One region of the Rhizobium pantanalense genome, then DNA from elsewhere that is predicted to be linked to it. Evidence: riboswitches for the same ligand, from Rfam matches in the RefSeq annotation. Region 1 holds a riboswitch; the other holds the start of a gene.
What was found. A riboswitch is a leader RNA that binds a small molecule or an ion and turns the genes downstream of it on or off. The one in region 1 is predicted to bind FMN.

Region 1 (11,342 bases):
TTGACAAGATCAAGGCTGACGGCACCTACATTCCGATGGCGATGGGCACGAAGGACCTCTGGGAAGCCGCAACCATGGGCTACCAGAACATCGGCCCGAACTACTGGAAAGGTGAGGAAGGCCGCAAGGCTTTGATCGCTGGCAAAGAAAAGCTGACGGACGCTCCGTGGGTCGATCCCTACAAGGAACTGGCCAAATGGAAGCCCTACCTCGGTGATGGCTTCGAAGCGCAGGGCTATGCCGACAGCCAGAACCTCTTCACGCTCGGCAAGGCTGCGATTTATCCGGCCGGCTCCTGGGAAATTGCTCTCTTCAACACGCAGGCGCAATTCAAGATGGGCGCCTTCCCGCCGCCGGTCGCAAAGGCTGGCGACACCGCCTACATCTCCGACCATCCGGATATCGGTGTCGGCCTGAATACGAAGAGCAAGCACCAGGAAGAAGCCAAGAAGTTCCTCGACTGGGTCGCTTCCGACGAGTTTGCAACCATCTATGCCAACTCGCTGCCGGGCTTCTTCAGCCTGAACTCGCATCCGGTGAAGATGAGCGATGCGCTCGCCCAGGAATTCGTTTCCTGGCGTGACAATCACAAGTCGACCGTTCGTTCCACCTATCAGATCCTGTCGCGCGGCACGCCGAACCTGGAAAATGAGACATGGACCGAATCCGCAAACGTGATCAACGGCACGGATACTCCGGAACAGGCTGCCGCGAAACTCCAGAAGGGCCTCGACAGCTGGTACAAGCCGGGCAAGTAAGTATTGCATGACGCGGGCGAGGGGCCTTCCAGGCTCCTCGCCCTTTTCATTATCTTGAGTAATTGGATTGGCGATCATCTCGCCGTTACATTCGACACGCCTGATATCGCTTCCATCTGGCCGGAGAGCCGGGGCAACGGGCGGATTTGAACCTTTGCGCTGCCGTCTCATCAAGCAGCCAAGAAAAACAGGCAGAAAGCCATGAGCGACGCCGCGACATCAGACGCCCTTGAGGTTACGCCGATCAGACGCTCCAAGCGCTGGCACATCCTCGTTTTCCTTTTCCCGGCCTTCGTTGTCTATACCGCGGTCATGATCCTGCCGTTGATCGAGACCTTGCGGCTGTCGCTTTACAACGTCGTCGACAATCAATCTGTCTTCGTCGGCCTGAACAACTTCAAGATCCTGTTCGGTGACGACCGCTGGTCGCATGATTTCTGGAATGCGCTGCGCAACAACCTGATTTTCTTTGCCATCCATATGTGCGTGCAGAATCCGATCGGTGTCGCGCTGGCGGCGCTCCTGTCGCTGCCGAAGCTGCGCTTCGTCGCCTTTTATCGTACGGCCATCTTCCTGCCGACGCTGCTTTCCTTCGTCGTCGTCGGCTTCATATGGAAGCTGATCCTTTCGCCGCTTTGGGGTGTTGCGCCCGAACTTCTGAATGTCATTGGCCTGAAATCGTTCTTCGCCCCGTGGCTCGGCAGGCCGAGCACGGCGCTGATTACCGTCGCGCTTATTTCGGTCTGGCAATATGTCGGCATTCCGATGATGCTGATCTATGCCGCACTGCTGAATATTCCCGAAGAGGTTATCGAGGCGGCCGAATGCGACGGCGTCACTGGCTGGAGTCAGTTCTGGAAGATCAAGCTGCCGCTGGTGCTGCCGGCGATCGGCATCATCTCGATCCTCACCTTCGTCGGCAATTTCAATGCGTTCGACCTAGTTTATACCGTGCAAGGCGCATTGGCGGGGCCGGATGGCTCGACCGATATCCTGGGTACGCTGCTTTATCGCGTTTTCTTCGGCTTCCAGCTGCAGCTCGGCGACCGCTCGATGGGCGCGACGATCGCGACGGTGATGTTCCTCATCATCCTTGCCGGTGTGTCCTTTTATCTTTTCATCGTGCAGCGGCGCATCCGCCGTTACCAGTTCTGAGGAGCGCGACCCATGTCCAAGGCACGCACTTCCACTCTTCGTACCGGCTTCGTACATCTGGCGCTCATCGCCTATACGCTCGTCGCCATCTTTCCGGTGTTCCTGACGGTCATCAATTCGTTCAAGGATCGCGCCTCGATTTTCCGCGCACCCTTGAGCGTCCCGACGCCATCCTCCTTCAGCATGATCGGCTATGACACCGTTCTGAAGCAGGGGGATTTCCTCACCTATTTTCAGAACAGCTTTGTTGTCACGATCGTCTCGATCATCCTGACGCTGCTGTTCGGAGCGATGGCCGCCTTCGCGCTGTCGGAGTATCGCTTCCGTGGCAATACGGTCATGGGGCTTTATCTGGCGATCGGAATCATGATCCCGATCCGTCTCGGCACCGTTGCGATCCTGCAGGGCATGGTGGCCGCCGGCCTGGTCAACACGCTGACGGCGCTGATCCTCGTCTATACGGCACAGGGCCTGCCGCTGGCGATCTTCATCCTGTCCGAGTTCATGCGCACTGTTTCGGATGATTTGAAGAATGCCGGCCGTATCGACGGCCTCAGTGAGTACGCCATCTTCTTCCGCCTCGTCCTGCCGCTGGTTCGTCCGGCGATGGCGACGGTCGCGGTCTTCACCATGATCCCGATCTGGAACGATCTTTGGTTCCCCCTGATCCTGGCACCGAGCGAGGCGACCAAGACGGTGACGCTCGGATCGCAGATCTTCATCGGCCAGTTCGTCACCAACTGGAATGCGGTGTTGGCGGCGCTGACGCTTGCCATCCTGCCGATCCTCATCCTCTACGTTATCTTCTCGCGCCAACTCATTCGCGGCATTACATCTGGAGCAGTCAAGTGAGCCCATCTGAAAAGCCGATCCGCGTTCTCGTTGCCGGCCTTGGCAATATGGGTCGCAGCCATGCGCTGGCCTATCACAATAATCCGGGCTTCGAGATCGTCGGCCTCGTCAACCGCTCCAAGCGGGAGCTGCCCGAGGAGTTGCGGGGATATACGGTCCATCCGGATTTCGAGACCGCATTGAAGGAGCTGAAGCCGGACCTCTGCTCCATCAATACCTATTCCGACAGCCATGCCGATTTCGCCGTCATGGCCTTCGAAGCCGGTTGCCACGTTTTCGTCGAGAAGCCGCTGGCCACGACGGTCGAAGATGCCGAGCGTGTGGTTGCGGCTGCGAAGAAAGCCGGCAAGAAGCTGACGATCGGCTACATCCTGCGCCATCATCCCTCGTGGATGCGGTTGATTGCCGAAGCGCGCAAGCTCGGCGGTCCGTATGTATTCCGCATGAACCTCAATCAGCAATCGAGCGGCCCGACTTGGGCGACGCACAAGGCGCTGATGCAGATGACGTCGCCGATCGTGGATTGCGGCGTGCATTATGTCGACGTCATGTGCCAGATCACCGATGCCAAGCCCGTCGAGGTGCGCGGCATGGGCCTGCGGCTGACGCAGGAGATCAAGCCGGACATGTATAATTACGGCCATCTGCAAGTGATCTTCGAAGATGGTTCCGTCGGCTGGTACGAGGCCGCCTGGGGTCCAATGATCTCGGAGACGGCTTTCTTCGTGAAGGACGTGATGTCGCCCAACGGCTCGGTGTCGATCGCCATGGATCAGAATGCCAAATCCGACGATATCGACATGCACACGAAGACGTCCGTCATCCGGCTGCATAGCGCCGAGACGGGACCCAACGGTCAGTTCATCCGGCCGGATCAGGACCTGCGCATGGATGGCGAACCGGGTCACCAGGAGCTCTGCGACTTCGAGCAGGCTTTCATGCTCAAGGCCATCCGCGAGGATCTCGACCTCAATCGTCATATGACTGATGCCGTTCAATCTCTGCGCATATGCCTCGCTGCCGATGAGAGCGTGCGCACCGGCAAGCCCGTTTATCTATAAGGACAAAAGACTGTGGGATCGCTTCAACTGAAATCCATCCGCAAGGCCTATGGTACGCATGACGTGCTGAAGGGCATCGACCTCGAGGTGAAGGATGGTGAGTTCGTCATCTTCGTCGGTCCTTCCGGCTGCGGCAAGTCGACCCTGCTGCGCAGCATCGCTGGTCTCGAAGATGTGACCTCCGGTGCCGTGCTGATCAACGGCCAGGATGTGACCGTGACACCGCCTGCCAAGCGTGGCATCTCGATGGTCTTCCAGTCCTATGCGCTCTATCCGCATCTGACCGTCAAGGACAATATGGGCCTAGGCCTCAAGCAAGCCGGCACCGCGAAGGCCGAGATCGACAGCCGTGTCGAAAAGGCCTCCGGCATGCTCTCACTTGCGCCCTATCTCGCCCGCCGGCCATCGGAGCTTTCCGGCGGCCAGCGCCAGCGCGTCGCCATCGGCCGCGCCATCGTGCGCGAACCGGAGCTTTTCCTCTTCGACGAGCCGCTGTCGAATCTCGATGCGGCGCTACGTGTGCAGACACGTCTCGAAATCGCCCGGCTGCATCGCAGCCTGAAGGCAACCATGATCTACGTTACCCACGATCAGGTGGAGGCAATGACGCTTGCCGATAAGATCGTCGTGCTCAATGCCGGTGCGATCGAGCAGATCGGCTCGCCGATGGAGCTTTATAACCGTCCGGCCAACACCTTCGTTGCCGGCTTCATCGGCTCGCCGCAGATGAATTTCATCCCGGCCGAGCGCCTCGGCCAAAGTGGCGCCAAGACCATCGGCATACGCCCCGAGCACATCACGCTAGCACGCGATCAGGGTACATGGGCCGCCAAAGTCATCCACGTTGAGCATCTCGGTGCGGACACGATCATCTATCTGGAGTCGGAGACTACCGGTCTTCTCACCGTTCGTCTCTTCGGTGAACACAAATACGAGCCGGACGAGATGGTTTATGCGACGCCGAATGCGAACCAGATGCATCGTTTCGATGTGAATGACAAGGCGATCCGGGTGTAATTCATCTAGATCATTTGTAAAAAGGGCTCCGCTGCGGTGGAGCCCTTTTTATTTGGCTGATTTCATAAGTCCAGTCGTCCGGACGAATTCATGTGGCTGTCATGAAGCTGCGCTATCTCAAGCTCAGTCCACTCCAACAGCGAGAGCATCATGACAAACGCAGAAACGACTTACGCCACCTGGCACAAGGAACCGCAGGGTGACGCCGCAATGGCAGAATCGCATAGCCCTTATTGGCGCCACTTCATCGAGACGGTGCCGGAGCGGGATTTCTCCTCCAAGACTATTCTGGATTTCGGCTGCAATCGCGGTGGCTTTCTGCGGCTGCTTTATGCCATGCGGCCGTTCCGACGCGGTGTCGGCATCGATATCGCTTCGGAGTCGGTGGCTGCTGCCGTCGAAGCCGCAGGCAACATGCCGCTCCAGTTTCATGTCACGACCGACCTAGCGCCCTTTACCGACAGCTTCGACGTGGCCTTCAGCTATGAAGTGATCTATCTGCTGCCGGAGTTGAGAGAGCATGCCGAGGGGATGTTCCGGGCCATGCGCAATGGGGGCGTCTATTACGCTGTGACCGGTTGCCACAATGAAATGCCGCTTTGGCCGAAGTGGCTCGAGCTGATCGGCAACAACAGCAATGCGCCCATGCAGGATCGATCGCCACAGGACTATATAGAAGTCTTCACGGCGGCAGGCTTCGATGTTTCCGTCAGGCGCTTCGGCTATGATGGTTTTGTGCGCGCCACCAAGGATCGGAAATATTATCCGAGCATTCTCGATGCGTTGAGCTATCCCGCCGAATACAAGCTGCTGTTCCGGCTGGAGAAGCGTATCTGATATGGAGACGATCGATCGTAAGGGCGGCAGCGCCCTCTGGCATCAGATCGGCGAGATCCTGGCGGCCGATATTGCCGCCGGGACTTTCGTGCCCGGAGAGAAATTGCCGACCGAGCTTGAACTGATGCAGCGCTTCGGTGTCAGCCGCTTTACCGTGCGTCAGGCACTGGGGCATCTGGAGCAACGCGGACTGGTGCGCGCCGAGCAGGGACGGGGAACCTTCGTTCATAGGGGCGTGCTCGACTATACGCTGTCGAAGCGCACCCGTTTTCACAAGAACCTGATCGAGCAGGGTTTCGAGCCGGGTGGCGAGTTGCTCGTCCATGAGATCGTGCCGGCGACGGAACGCGTTGCCAGCTATCTGAAGCTGGCAGTTGGGGTAATGGTCATCCATCGTCGCGGCGTGATGACGGCCGACGACATTCCGGTCGAATTGGGTGATTCCTATTATCCAGCCGAACGTTTTCCCGATTTCGACAAGGCCAGATTGCAGCATCCGACAATCTCGGCGGCACTCGCCAGCTATGGCGTCACCGACTACGAACGCTTGTCGACGGAGATCGAGGCGCGCATGCCGACGGCCGACGAGGCCCGGATCCTGCGCCAGCCGAAATCAACACCGCTGTTGGTGACGCGCAAGGTGGATGCGGATACCGATGGAGTGCCGATCACCTATTCGGAATCGGTCTGGCCGGCCGAGCGCACCACATTCAATCTCGATCTGCGGTGAGGGTGTCGGAGAGCCCTTGAGGCTCTCGGCGAGCTTGAACTAGCGGTGGGAGAGGATATTGACCACCTTGCCGAAGGGGTCGCGGACATAGAAGCGGCGGACACCCCACGGCTCGTCCGTGAGATCATACAATATGCCGAAGCCCATGGAGGTGGCGCGCTGATAGAGCGTGTCGACATCGTCGACTTCGATGGAAAGATCGGGGACGATGGTGCCCGAACCGCCCTCGCTGGCGACGCTGATCTGCGGCACTGTTGCCGCTTCGGAGGCGAAGGTCAGGATCCAGCCGTGATCCATGACGATGTCGAGGCCGAGCAGGTCGTGGTAGAAAAGACGGGCCGTGGCGGGATCGGCGGCGGGCAGGTTCGGGATGATGCGTAGGACGGTCACTGACGTTTCTCCCTTGTGATGTGGAGGCGAGCTCTAGCCGCGCCTCCACGATGCTGGTTCAGACTGTGACGGCCGGCAGCAGCTTGGCGCGCTCCGCCAGGATGTGGCGGCAGGCGCTGGCGACTTCCCGGCCCTTGATGATGAAATGTTCCTTGAAGAACTGGATGTGCGCTTCCGATTCCTGGAAGTGATGCGGCGTCAGGACTGCCGACAGGATCGGCACGCCGGTATCGAGCTGGACGCGCATCATGGCATCGAGAACCGTATTGGCAACGAACTCATGGCGATAGATGCCGCCGTCGACAACGAAAGCGGTGGCAATGATCGCGGAATAACGGCCGTTACGGGCAAGCGTCTGAGCATGCAGCGGAATTTCAAGCGCCCCGGGTACGTCGAAGATATCGATCGGCGGTGCGCCTTCCGCCGTCTGCCATTCGGCAACGAAGGAATCGACCGAACGATCGACGATATCGGCGTGCCAGCGGGCCCGAATGATCGCAATGCGGCTCGGCTGGGTAGAAATCGAAATGGTCATGAATTTTGCCTTTCAAGGGTTGTTGTCAAATATCCCTTGGGCGAACACGCAACATCGCGGCATCCCTCGCGCGGAGGAGGTGCGATCCTGCTTGCTCTCTTCCATCCGGACTATACCGTCGGCTCCGGCATCTCACCGGATCTGCTGACCCTTCCGAAATCCGGAAGGCGCTCGCGGGCTCGAGGGAACTCCCCATACCGCCGGTGGGGAATTGCACCCCGCCCTGAGAACGTCCGGACTATAAATGCTTTCTCTTATGAAAATCAAAGAAAAACGCCGGGCTTCTGACCCGGCGTCCGCGAATAATTTTCCAAAATGACCCTGCGACGCAGGGCGCTTTCTCAATCCTGAATCACGAGCAGATCGGAGGAGGCGAAGCGCAGCGTCACCTTCTCGCCGACGCTCGGAGGCATCATCCCGGGGCTGTTGAACATGTCGAAGGAAATCGTGTTGCCAGCAACGTTCATGCGGGTGCGAATGACCGAACCCAGGAAGTGTGCCGAAGAGACTTCGCCCGTGAGAGCCGTATCGCCTTTAGCCGATTCCGCCAGCGAACCGGCTTCCGGGCGCAGGGCCAGCGATACGGTATCGCCCGGCTTGTAGGCCGTCACTGACTGCTTCAGGGTCACGCCCTGATCGCCGATCATGATGCGGTTGCTGTCGGGATCGACGACCTTGCCTTCGATGAGGTTCAGCGTGCCGACGAAGGAAGCGACGAAGCGGGTTGCCGGCGTGTTGTAAATCTCGAAAGGCGTGCCGATCTGATCGGCGCGACCGGCATTCATGACGACGATGCGATCCGAGATCGACAGGGCTTCTTCTTGGTCGTGGGTCACGAAAACGGTGGTGATGCCGAGCTGCTGCTGGATGGCGCGGATTTCTTCGCGCAGCGAGATGCGGATCTTCGCGTCGAGCGCCGAAAGCGGCTCATCGAGCAGGAGGACCTGCGGCTTGACGGCGATGGCGCGGGCGAGCGCCACGCGCTGCTGCTGGCCCCCGGACATCTGATAGGGATAGCGGCCGGCAAGATGATCGAGCTTGATGAGAGACAGCATCTCCTTGACGCGCTTGTCGATGTCGGGCTTCGCCATGCCGGCGACCTTGAGGCCGAAGGCGACATTGTCGTGCACCGTCATGTTCGGGAACAGTGCATAAGCCTGAAAGACCATGCCGATATTGCGTTGGTTCGGTTTTAACGCTCGCTGATCCTTGCCGTTGATCGACAGGGTGCCGGCGGTCGGCGTTTCGAAACCGGCGATCATGCGCAGCACGGTCGTCTTGCCGCAGCCCGACGGTCCAAGGAAGGAGATGAATTCTCCCTTCTCGATTTGCATATTGAAATCGTGAACGACCTGAACTTCGCCGAATGATTTCTTGATGTGGGTGAGTTCGAGAAAAGCCATGGTGAGAAGCCTTACGCCTTAATCGGAGCGGATTTTGAGAAACGGGAAACGAGCTGCAGCAAGCCCATGCTGAGCCAAGTAACGGCAAGCGCGATGATGGCCAGGGCAGAGGGCTCGTAAGCTCTATTGGCGCCCATGAGCTGCATGTAGGGCCCGAATGCCGGACGGTTGAGCAGCGATGCCATGGTGAATTCGCCCATGACGATCGCAAGGGTGATGAACGCTCCGGAAAGCACACCGCTCATGACATTTGGAAAGATGCATTTGAACATAATGGTTGTCCATTTTGCACCAAGGCTTTCGGCAGCCTCTGTCAGCGTGCCGACATCAATGGTACGCATCGCCGTATCGACCGAACGATACATATAGGGCAGCGACAATACAATGTAGGAGCAGACGAGCAGAATGTTCGTCGTCGAATTATAGCCGGTCAGCGGCAGGATCGACGACGAATTATAGAGCCGCAGATAGCCGAATACGATGACGATGGCCGGAATGACCAGCGGCATCAAGGTGATGAATTCTACGACAGGCCGAAGCTGCGGCAACCGCAACCGCACCCAATAGGCCGTGGGCACAACGAGCAACATGCCGAAGATGATGGTCAGAAGCGCCATCAACATGGAGAAGCCAAAGGCCGTAATGAAGCCGAAATCCGAAAAGACGGAGGCATAGGCGTCGAAGCTGTAAGCGTTGCGCCGCATGCGCAGCGAGAACTCCAGTGTACCGATGAGCGGCACCAGGAAGTAGATGAGGCCGATGGCAACGGCGATCCAGGCGAAGAATTTTTGCAGCTTCATTTCTGCCACCGTTCAGCGCGCATGCGCATCAAGATATAAATGACGTTCGAAATACCGGTGATGACGATCATGCCGAGCGCCAGCGCATAGCCCAGATTGGCATTGTGCAGCACATCGCCGCGGATCTGCGCATAGAGCACGATCGGAACGATATTCAGCGAGCTGCCGGTAAGCGCAATTGCCGTCGCGATGGCGCCGAACGAATTTGCAAACAGTAGCAGCGTCGTGCCAAGCAGGCTCGGCCAGAGGATCGGCAGAGCGACCATCCGCCAATATTGTCCATTGGTTGCGCCGAGAATGGAAGCCGCTTCGTGCCATTCCTTCTTCATGCCGTCGAGCGCAGGTGTAATGATCAGCACCATCAGCGGTATCTGGAAGTACATGTAGGTAATGGTCAGGCCGAAGAAGCTCAGCAGGTTGAAGCCCGTGCCGTAGAGGTTGAAGCCGAAATGAGCGAGCAATATCGTGACCAAACCCTGGCGGCCGAGCGTGGCGATGAACGAGAAGGCCAGCGGCACGCCGGCGAAATTCGATGCGACCCCCGAGAAAGTCAGGAAGGCATGACGGATCCAGGCGGGAAGTCCGCCCAGGACGAGCGCCCAAGCCAGGTAAAAGCCGATGATCGCGCCACCCAGCGCCGAAGCGACCGAGATTTTGATACTGATCCAATAGGCGCTCATGATTGTCGGCGTGAAGAGATCGCCGATATTCTTCAGCGTCAGGCTGCCGTCAGGCGTCAGAAACGCGCCTGCTATCAGATAGATCGTCGGCAAAATCAGAAACAGCAGCGCGAAGATCAGGAAGGGCGCTATGCCTAGCCAATCGACAACCACGCGCTTGTTGATCATCGGAGTGGAACTGACTGTCGATGTTGTGACGATGCTCATGATTGACCCAATCCGCGGCGTCAGAAAAATGGAAAACCTCCCCACCGAGGCGGGGAGGTCATGTCAGGCCGGATTACTGTACGTTCGAACCGACGACAGAATCCCACTTGGTGGTGATGGCGGTCTTGCCGGCATCCTGCTCTTCGAGCGTCGGGAAGACGGCCTTTTCGTAAGCGGCGGCCGGCGGCAGCTTGTCGAGAAGTTCCTGCGGAACCTTCTTGTTCTTCGCCAGGTCGTTGAAGCGGATCGGGTGGCAATAGCCCTTCAGCCAGCCGATCTGGCCTTCATCGGAATAGAGGAACTCCATCCAGAGCTTGGCAGCGTTCGGATGCGGAGCGAAGGCCGAGATCGCCTGGACGTAAACGCCAGCGATAACGCCTGAAGCCGGAACGGTGACGTCAACCGGCGGGTTGCCGTTCAGGCTGTCGCGCCAGGAAAGACCGTTGTAGTCCCATGCGACGACGATCGGCGTTGCGCCCTGCGCCAGCGAAGCGGACTTGCCGATCACCGGAACGAAGTTGCCTGCCTTATTGAGCTTCGCGAAGTAGTCGAGACCGGCGGCGCCGACCTTGGTGGCGTCCTTTTCGCCGGCAGCGAGACCGGCGGCGTAGACGGCCTGAACGGCCTGGTTCGACGTGCGCGGGTCACCGGCGAGCGAAACGGTGTTGGCATATTCCGGCTTCAGGAGGTCAGCCCAGTCCTTCGGCGGGTTCTTCACAACGTCCTTATTGGTGACGAAAGAGAGAACGCCGTAGTAGTCGCCGTACCAATAGCCTTCGGCATCCTTGGCGCTGTCCGGAATGGAATCCCAGGTGGACACCTTGTACGGCTGCAGCAGGCCTTCCTTCTTGGCCGTCGGGCCGAAGGAGAGGCCGACGTCAATCACATCAGGAGCCTGCGGGCCGGTGTTGCCCTTG
Region 2 (6,333 bases), on a different contig from region 1:
CGGGCGATGGCCGATGAAGAACGGGGCTGTCGATCGCCCCCAGATGGTTCGGCGTGCGCAGGAACAGCTTGCCCGCCTGAATTTGCATATTCCGGCGACGCGCAAGGTCGCGGGTCTGTCGACTGCCAACCAGCAGCTCATCGAAATCGCCAAGGCATTGGCGCTCAATGCCAAGCTGCTGATCCTCGACGAACCGACGGCCGCACTTGGTGGAGCGGAGACGGAAGCGCTGTTCGAGCAGGTGAGAAAGCTTCGGTCCGAAGGTGTCGGCATTGTTTACATCTCCCACCGCATGGAAGAGATCAAGCAGATCACCGATCGCATCGTCGTCCTGCGCGATGGCGAGCGCGTCCAGGAGTTCGCCGACAGCGCCACACCCGTCCGTACCATCGTTGAAAGCATGGTCGGCCGTTCGCTGGACCGGATGTTCCCGGCTCTTCCCGAACCGACGAATCGCCCTGTTCTGCAGGTCAGCGGACTGAACTCGCCTGACGGGTCCTTCCGTGACGTAACGTTCGATGTTCGCGGCGGTGAGATCCTCGGCATTGCCGGGCTGGTTGGTGCCGGCCGCACCGAACTTGTCCGCGCCATTTCCGGTGCCGATCCGATCAGCGCCGGCTCGATCAGGCTGGAGGGTGAAGAGCTCAAGCTCCGCGATCCGGCCGATGCGATCGCCAAGGGCATCGTGATGGTGCCCGAGGATCGCAAGGAACAGGGTCTCGTCGTCGGCCATCGCATCAGTGAAAACATCATCTATGCCAATCTCGACAAGCTCGGCGGGCGTTGGATCACATCACGAATCAAACGTGCTTTCGCCGAAAAGGCTGTGGCGAAGTTCGGCGTCAAAGGTCAGGCCGAGCAATATGCCTCGGACTTGTCAGGCGGCAACCAGCAAAAGGTCGTCATTGCAAAGTGGCTGATGCGTGACCCCAAGGTCGTCGTCCTCGATGAGCCGACCCGAGGCATCGATGTCGGCGCGCGCGCCAGCATCTACGACATCATCGTCAACCTCGCAAAGCAGGGGGTGGCTGTCATCGTCGTCAGCTCCGATCTCGAGGAAGTACTTGGTGTCTCCAACCGGATTCTCGTGCTTGCACAGGGCAAGCAGGCAGGCATTCTCAATCGTGACGAGGCCAATGACGTCTCTGTCATGGAACTTGCGACAATCTAGACAAACAGAAAGGAAGAGCGGTGTCCGACATCACTCTGAACGCCCTGAAGCTTTTCGATCTTGAGGGACAGGTCGCGCTTGTGACCGGCGCTGGAAGCGGGATCGGGCAGCGTATCGCGATCGGTCTTGCCCAATGCGGCGCCGACGTCGCGCTTCTTGACCGTCGCTCTGACGACGGTTTGGTGAATACGGCTTCGCATATCGAGGCGGCCGGCCGCCGCTCCATCCAGATTGCGGCTGATGTCACCAGCAAATCTTCTCTTGCGGATGCGGTTGCTCGCACAGAGGCGGAGCTTGGCGCCTTGACGCTTGCCGTCAATGCCGCCGGTATCGCCAATGCCAATCCCGCGGAGGAAATGGAAGAAGACCAGTACCAGACGCTGATGGACATCAACCTGAAGGGCGTTTTTCTGTCCTGCCAGGCGGAAGCACGCGCGATGCTGAAGAACGGACGCGGATCGATCGTCAATATCGCCTCCATGTCCGGCGTCATCGTCAATCGCGGCCTGAGCCAGGCTCATTACAACGCCTCCAAAGCCGGCGTGATCCACATGTCGAAGTCGCTCGCGATGGAGTGGGTTGGCCGCGGCATCCGCGTCAACACCATCTCGCCGGGATATACCGCGACGCCGATGAACACGCGTCCGGAAATGGTTCACCAGACCAAGCTTTTCGAAGAGCAGACGCCGATGCAGCGCATGGCAACGGTGGATGAGATGGTCGGCCCCGCCGTCTTCCTGCTGTCGAATGCCGCAAGCTTCGTGACGGGCGTCGACCTACTCGTCGATGGCGGCTTCTGCTGCTGGTGATGCGATGAAGAAACTGATTGCCGGCAACTGGAAAATGAACGGTCTCGCTTCTTCCCTGGCTGAGATCGAGGCGCTGAAGGGAATGATGGGCGAGGCGGCGTGCGACATCGTCGTTTGCCCGCCCTTCACGCTGGTGGAAAAGGCGGTTGAACGGGCGCGAGGGTCAAGGATTGCCATTGGAGCACAGGATTGCCACGCGCAGACCTCGGGCGCCTATACCGGAGATGTTTCTGCCGAGATGCTCGCCGAAATCGGCGCTCGTTTCGTGATTCTGGGACATTCCGAGCGGCGCTCGGCCTATAGGGAGGCGGATGCCGCAGTTGCGGCCAAGGCTGTCGCGGTCCATGAGGCCGGGCTGGCGAGCATCATTTGCGTCGGGGAGACACGTTCAGAACGGGACGAGGGCAGGGCGATCGAAGTGGTTCGTGCCCAGCTGGAAGCGTCAATTCCAAACACCGCAACCAGTTCGAACACGACGATCGCCTATGAACCAGTATGGGCGATCGGAACAGGACTGGTTCCGACCCTCGAGCAGATTGAGGAGATGCATTCGTCTATCCGCCAGGCGCTTGAAAACCGGCTGGGAGAAGAGGGGCAGGATGTCAGGATTCTCTATGGCGGTTCGGTCAAAGCATCGAACGCAAGGGCGATTTTCGGCGTTTCCAACGTCGATGGCGCTCTCGTCGGAGGCGCGTCGCTGAAGGCATCGGAGTTTGCCGGAATTATCTTGGCTGCCGTTTGAAGTCGTCAGCAAAAGGCAGGGCGATCGGCTCCTTGAGCCGGCGCCTGGCGTGGCTGTCACCGCGAAAGGAATAGGAAATGCAGCGTTTCGAAAACAAGACTGTCGTCATCACCGGCGCGAGCCGCGGCATCGGGGCTGCGATCGCCCGGCGGTTTGCGCGCGAAGGTGCTAATCTGGTGGTCTCGGCCAATGAGGATTCCGTCCATGCGGTCGCCGATGCGGTCAAGGCTGATGGCGGAAAGGCGATTTCCTTCGTCGGCGACGTGACGGACAAGGCTAGCGTGAAGGGCCTTTACGACGCTGCCGAGGCAGCCTTCGGCGCCGTCGATATCTCCATCCAGAATGCCGGTGTCATCACCATTGCCCGCGTCGAGGATATGACCGAGGGCGAATGGGATAAGGTCATGGCGGTCAATACCAAGGGCGTCTTCCTCTGCGCCCAGGAGGCGATTGCCCGCATGCGCAAACATGGCCGCGGGGGCCGTATCATCAATACCGCCTCCGGCCAGGCGCGGGACGGTTTCATCTACACGCCGCATTATGCGGCATCGAAGATGGGCGTCGTCGGCATTACCCAGAGCCTTGCCAAGGAAGTCGCCACCGAAGGCATCACCGTGAACGCCTTTTGCCCCGGCATCATCGAAACCGACATGTGGGCCTATAACGACCAGGCTTGGGGCAAGCTTTTGGGCAATTACGGCCCCGGCGAACTCATGAAGGAATGGGTCGAGGGCATTCCGATGAAACGGGCCGGATCGGGTGAAGACGTCGCCGGTCTCGTCACTTTCCTTGCCAGCGACGATGCGGCCTATATCACCGGCCAGACGATCAATGTCGATGGCGGCTTGATCATGTCGTAGTTCGACAATGAGGAACGGTGCGTTCATTGGGCGGATCGGATTCTCGACGATTCGGCGATCAAAGCCTCTTGCGGAATGAGGCATTGATCCCTTATCTTCCACTTGTTCTCAGGGCGGGGTGTAATTCCCCACCGGCGGTATGGGGAGTTTCCTCGAGCCCGCGAGCGCCTTCCGAGCTTTCGGAAGGGTCAGCAGATCCGGTGAGATGCCGGAGCCGACGGTATAGTCCGGATGGAAGAGAGCAACGCAGGAGACGCCGCGTCGTGGTGGCGTTCACATGCTTGTTCGCCCAAGGGAAAATGGTGGCCTTAACCGGCCATGCACGCCGCTCCAAACGGCAACCCTTGAAAGGCAGGAAAATGGCAATTTCGAAAATTGAAGATGCGATCGCTGCGATTGCGCGGGGCGAGATCATTGTGGTTGTCGATGATCGCGACCGCGAAAACGAAGGCGATCTGGTGATTGCCGCGGAAGCGGTCACACCGCAGGCGATCGCGTTCATGATGAATCATGCCCGCGGTCTCATCTGCGTTCCGATGGAGGGCGAGAGGCTCGACGAACTCGACATTCCGTTGATGGTGCCGCGCAACACGGAAGTCCTCAAGACCGCTTTCACCGTTTCGGTCGACTACATCCCGGAAACCACGACCGGAATATCTGCCGCTGACAGGGCGGCAACCGTTCAAGCCCTTATCAGGGATGGATCGCGTCCGGAGGAATTTGCCCGTCCCGGTCATATCTTTCCGCTTCGCGCGCATCCAAACGGCGTCCTGTCGCGTCCGGGGCACACGGAAGCAGCCGTGGATCTGGCCCGGCTTGCCGGCCTTTCGCCGGCCGGCGTCATCTGCGAAGTGGCGAATGACGACGGCACGATGGCGCGTCTTCCAGAGCTCGAAGTTTTCGCCGAGCGGCATGGCCTCCATCTTGTGACGATCGAGGATTTGATTGCCTACAGGGCTGCAAGCGCTCCCTTCAAGGCTGCCTGATCGTTCTGATACAGCCTATCCCGATCCTGCTGGGTCGATGCTTGTGGAAGGCTCTCCTACGCTCGTTGAGGATAAAGGAGGGCCTTCTTCAGCCGATGGATATGCCCGGCGCCGATCCCGCAACAGCCGCCGACCATCGTCGCGCCGGCATCGACCCACGAGCAGGCGAAGCGCGAATAGGCGTCATCATTCAGATCCTCTCGGGTCTCATGAAGGCCTTCGTTGGCGGCCGACTCGCCTTGTTCTCCCTCGAAAGCATTGGCATAGACGCCGATCTGGAGATTGTTGCCGCCCTGCTTGAAAACCTCCGCTGCCGCATCGACGGCCTTTCGCATGACTTCCGGTTTGCTGCAGTTGAACAGGAGTGCGTCGGCGCCGGATGAGGCGGCCCAGCGAGCCGCATCGTCGACGGGTTCGCCGGATCGGAGCTTGGGCGAGGCGCCATTCCTTTGCGCGGCATCATCCGCCAGCGTGAAGGAGATCCAGAACGGCTTGCTTGTTTCAGCGACGGCAGCCCGAACCGCCTCTCCCTCCGCGATCAGGCTGAGGGTTTCGCCGAGCCAGACATCGACATAGGGATCGAGGTTTTCAACCAGAACCTTGAGATAGTCCTGTACCCGTGACGGATCGAAATTCTGCGGCTCGTAGGAGCCGAAGATCGGGGGCAGCGAACCGGCGACCAGGATTTTTCGATCCTTACAGGCATTCGCGGCGTCGCGCGCCAGCCGCCCGGACAGGGCAATGAGATCGGCCCCTTCCTTCCAGAACCGCTCCTCACCAATGTGGAAAGGGACGAGCGCATAGCTGTTCGTTGTAACAACGTCCGATCCGGCGGCAATGAATTCGTCATGGACCTGCCGGACGATCTCCGGCGAATTGACGAGCGCCAGCGCCGACCATTCCGGCTGTTTCAATTCTGCGCCGAGACGCAGCAGTTCGCGGCTCATGCCGCCGTCGAGGATCAAGAGTTTGCTCATGAATGGAATCTCCAAAATGGCTCGGATCTGCGGAGAAGTCTGCTCTCTCCTTCGTGCCGTGGGTTAGCGCCGCACCGGCACCTGCGCTTCCAGGAAACGGAAGCTTCGCGCGATGACGGCTGTAATGATGAGATAGAAGACGGTAACGACAACAAGCGGTTCGTAGACCAGCAGGGTGTCCTGGCGAACTTTTGTGGCAACGGCGTAGAGGTCCATCACGGTGACGGTGAAGGCGAGCGGTGTCGCCTTCAGCTGCATGACGATTTCTCCGCCGATCGTCGGCAATGCGATGCGGATGGCGCGTGGCAGCCAGATGCGTCGGGTGAGCGTCAGGGGGCGCATGCCGAATGCGCGGCCGGCTTCCAGCTCGCCTTTCGGGACGGCCAGCAACGCGCCGCGCAAAACCTCCGCCTCATAGGCTGCATAGTTCAGCGTGAAGCTGACGGCTGCGAAGAAGAAACCTTCGCGCAGGATCGGCCAGAACAGGCTTTGGCGGATTCCCGGGATGACAGGCAGAAGAGAGCCGACACCGTAGTAGAGCAGCCAGAGCTGTATCAGCAAAGGCGTGCCCCGGAAGAAGGTGCAGTAGCCACGGGCAAGGCTTCGCAAGATGGGGCCGCCACTGACCTGGGCGAAGGCAAGGCCGATGGCAATGACGAAGCCGAAGACGACGGAGATCGCAAGCAGCGACAGCGTCTGCACGGCTCCCGTCAACAGAAGCGGCCAATATGATGATATCCATGAGAAGGTCATGTTGGCACTCCTCACGTAAGCTTCGGCTGACCGCG

Region 2: linked by a shared signal. The riboswitch ahead of ribB (3,4-dihydroxy-2-butanone-4-phosphate synthase) and the one ahead of PH558_RS04090 (6,7-dimethyl-8-ribityllumazine synthase) in region 1 are both predicted to bind FMN.

Annotation. Positions count from the first base shown of each region.
Region 1 covers NZ_JAQJCH010000001.1:847,685-859,026, forward strand. Annotated here, with positions in the region: gene PH558_RS04050 (ABC transporter substrate-binding protein) at 1-758, shown strand, start outside; gene PH558_RS04055 (carbohydrate ABC transporter permease) at 960-1,913, shown strand; gene PH558_RS04060 (carbohydrate ABC transporter permease) at 1,926-2,765, shown strand; gene PH558_RS04065 (Gfo/Idh/MocA family protein) at 2,762-3,826, shown strand; gene PH558_RS04070 (ABC transporter ATP-binding protein) at 3,839-4,843, shown strand; gene PH558_RS04075 (class I SAM-dependent methyltransferase) at 4,994-5,680, shown strand; gene phnF (phosphonate metabolism transcriptional regulator PhnF) at 5,682-6,410, shown strand; gene PH558_RS04085 (VOC family protein) at 6,450-6,800, opposite strand; gene PH558_RS04090 (6,7-dimethyl-8-ribityllumazine synthase) at 6,859-7,335, opposite strand; FMN riboswitch at 7,425-7,570, opposite strand; gene PH558_RS04095 (ABC transporter ATP-binding protein) at 7,677-8,738, opposite strand; gene PH558_RS04100 (ABC transporter permease) at 8,750-9,538, opposite strand; gene PH558_RS04105 (ABC transporter permease) at 9,535-10,425, opposite strand; gene PH558_RS04110 (ABC transporter substrate-binding protein) at 10,499-11,342, opposite strand, start outside.
Region 2 covers NZ_JAQJCH010000010.1:70,122-76,454, forward strand. Annotated here, with positions in the region: gene PH558_RS23830 (sugar ABC transporter ATP-binding protein) at 1-1,171, shown strand, start outside; gene PH558_RS23835 (SDR family oxidoreductase) at 1,192-1,980, shown strand; gene tpiA (triose-phosphate isomerase) at 1,985-2,722, shown strand; gene PH558_RS23845 (glucose 1-dehydrogenase) at 2,800-3,582, shown strand; FMN riboswitch at 3,683-3,829, shown strand; gene ribB (3,4-dihydroxy-2-butanone-4-phosphate synthase) at 3,942-4,568, shown strand; gene PH558_RS23855 (homocysteine S-methyltransferase family protein) at 4,625-5,545, opposite strand; gene PH558_RS23860 (ABC transporter permease) at 5,609-6,298, opposite strand; gene PH558_RS23865 (ABC transporter permease) at 6,310-6,333, opposite strand, start outside.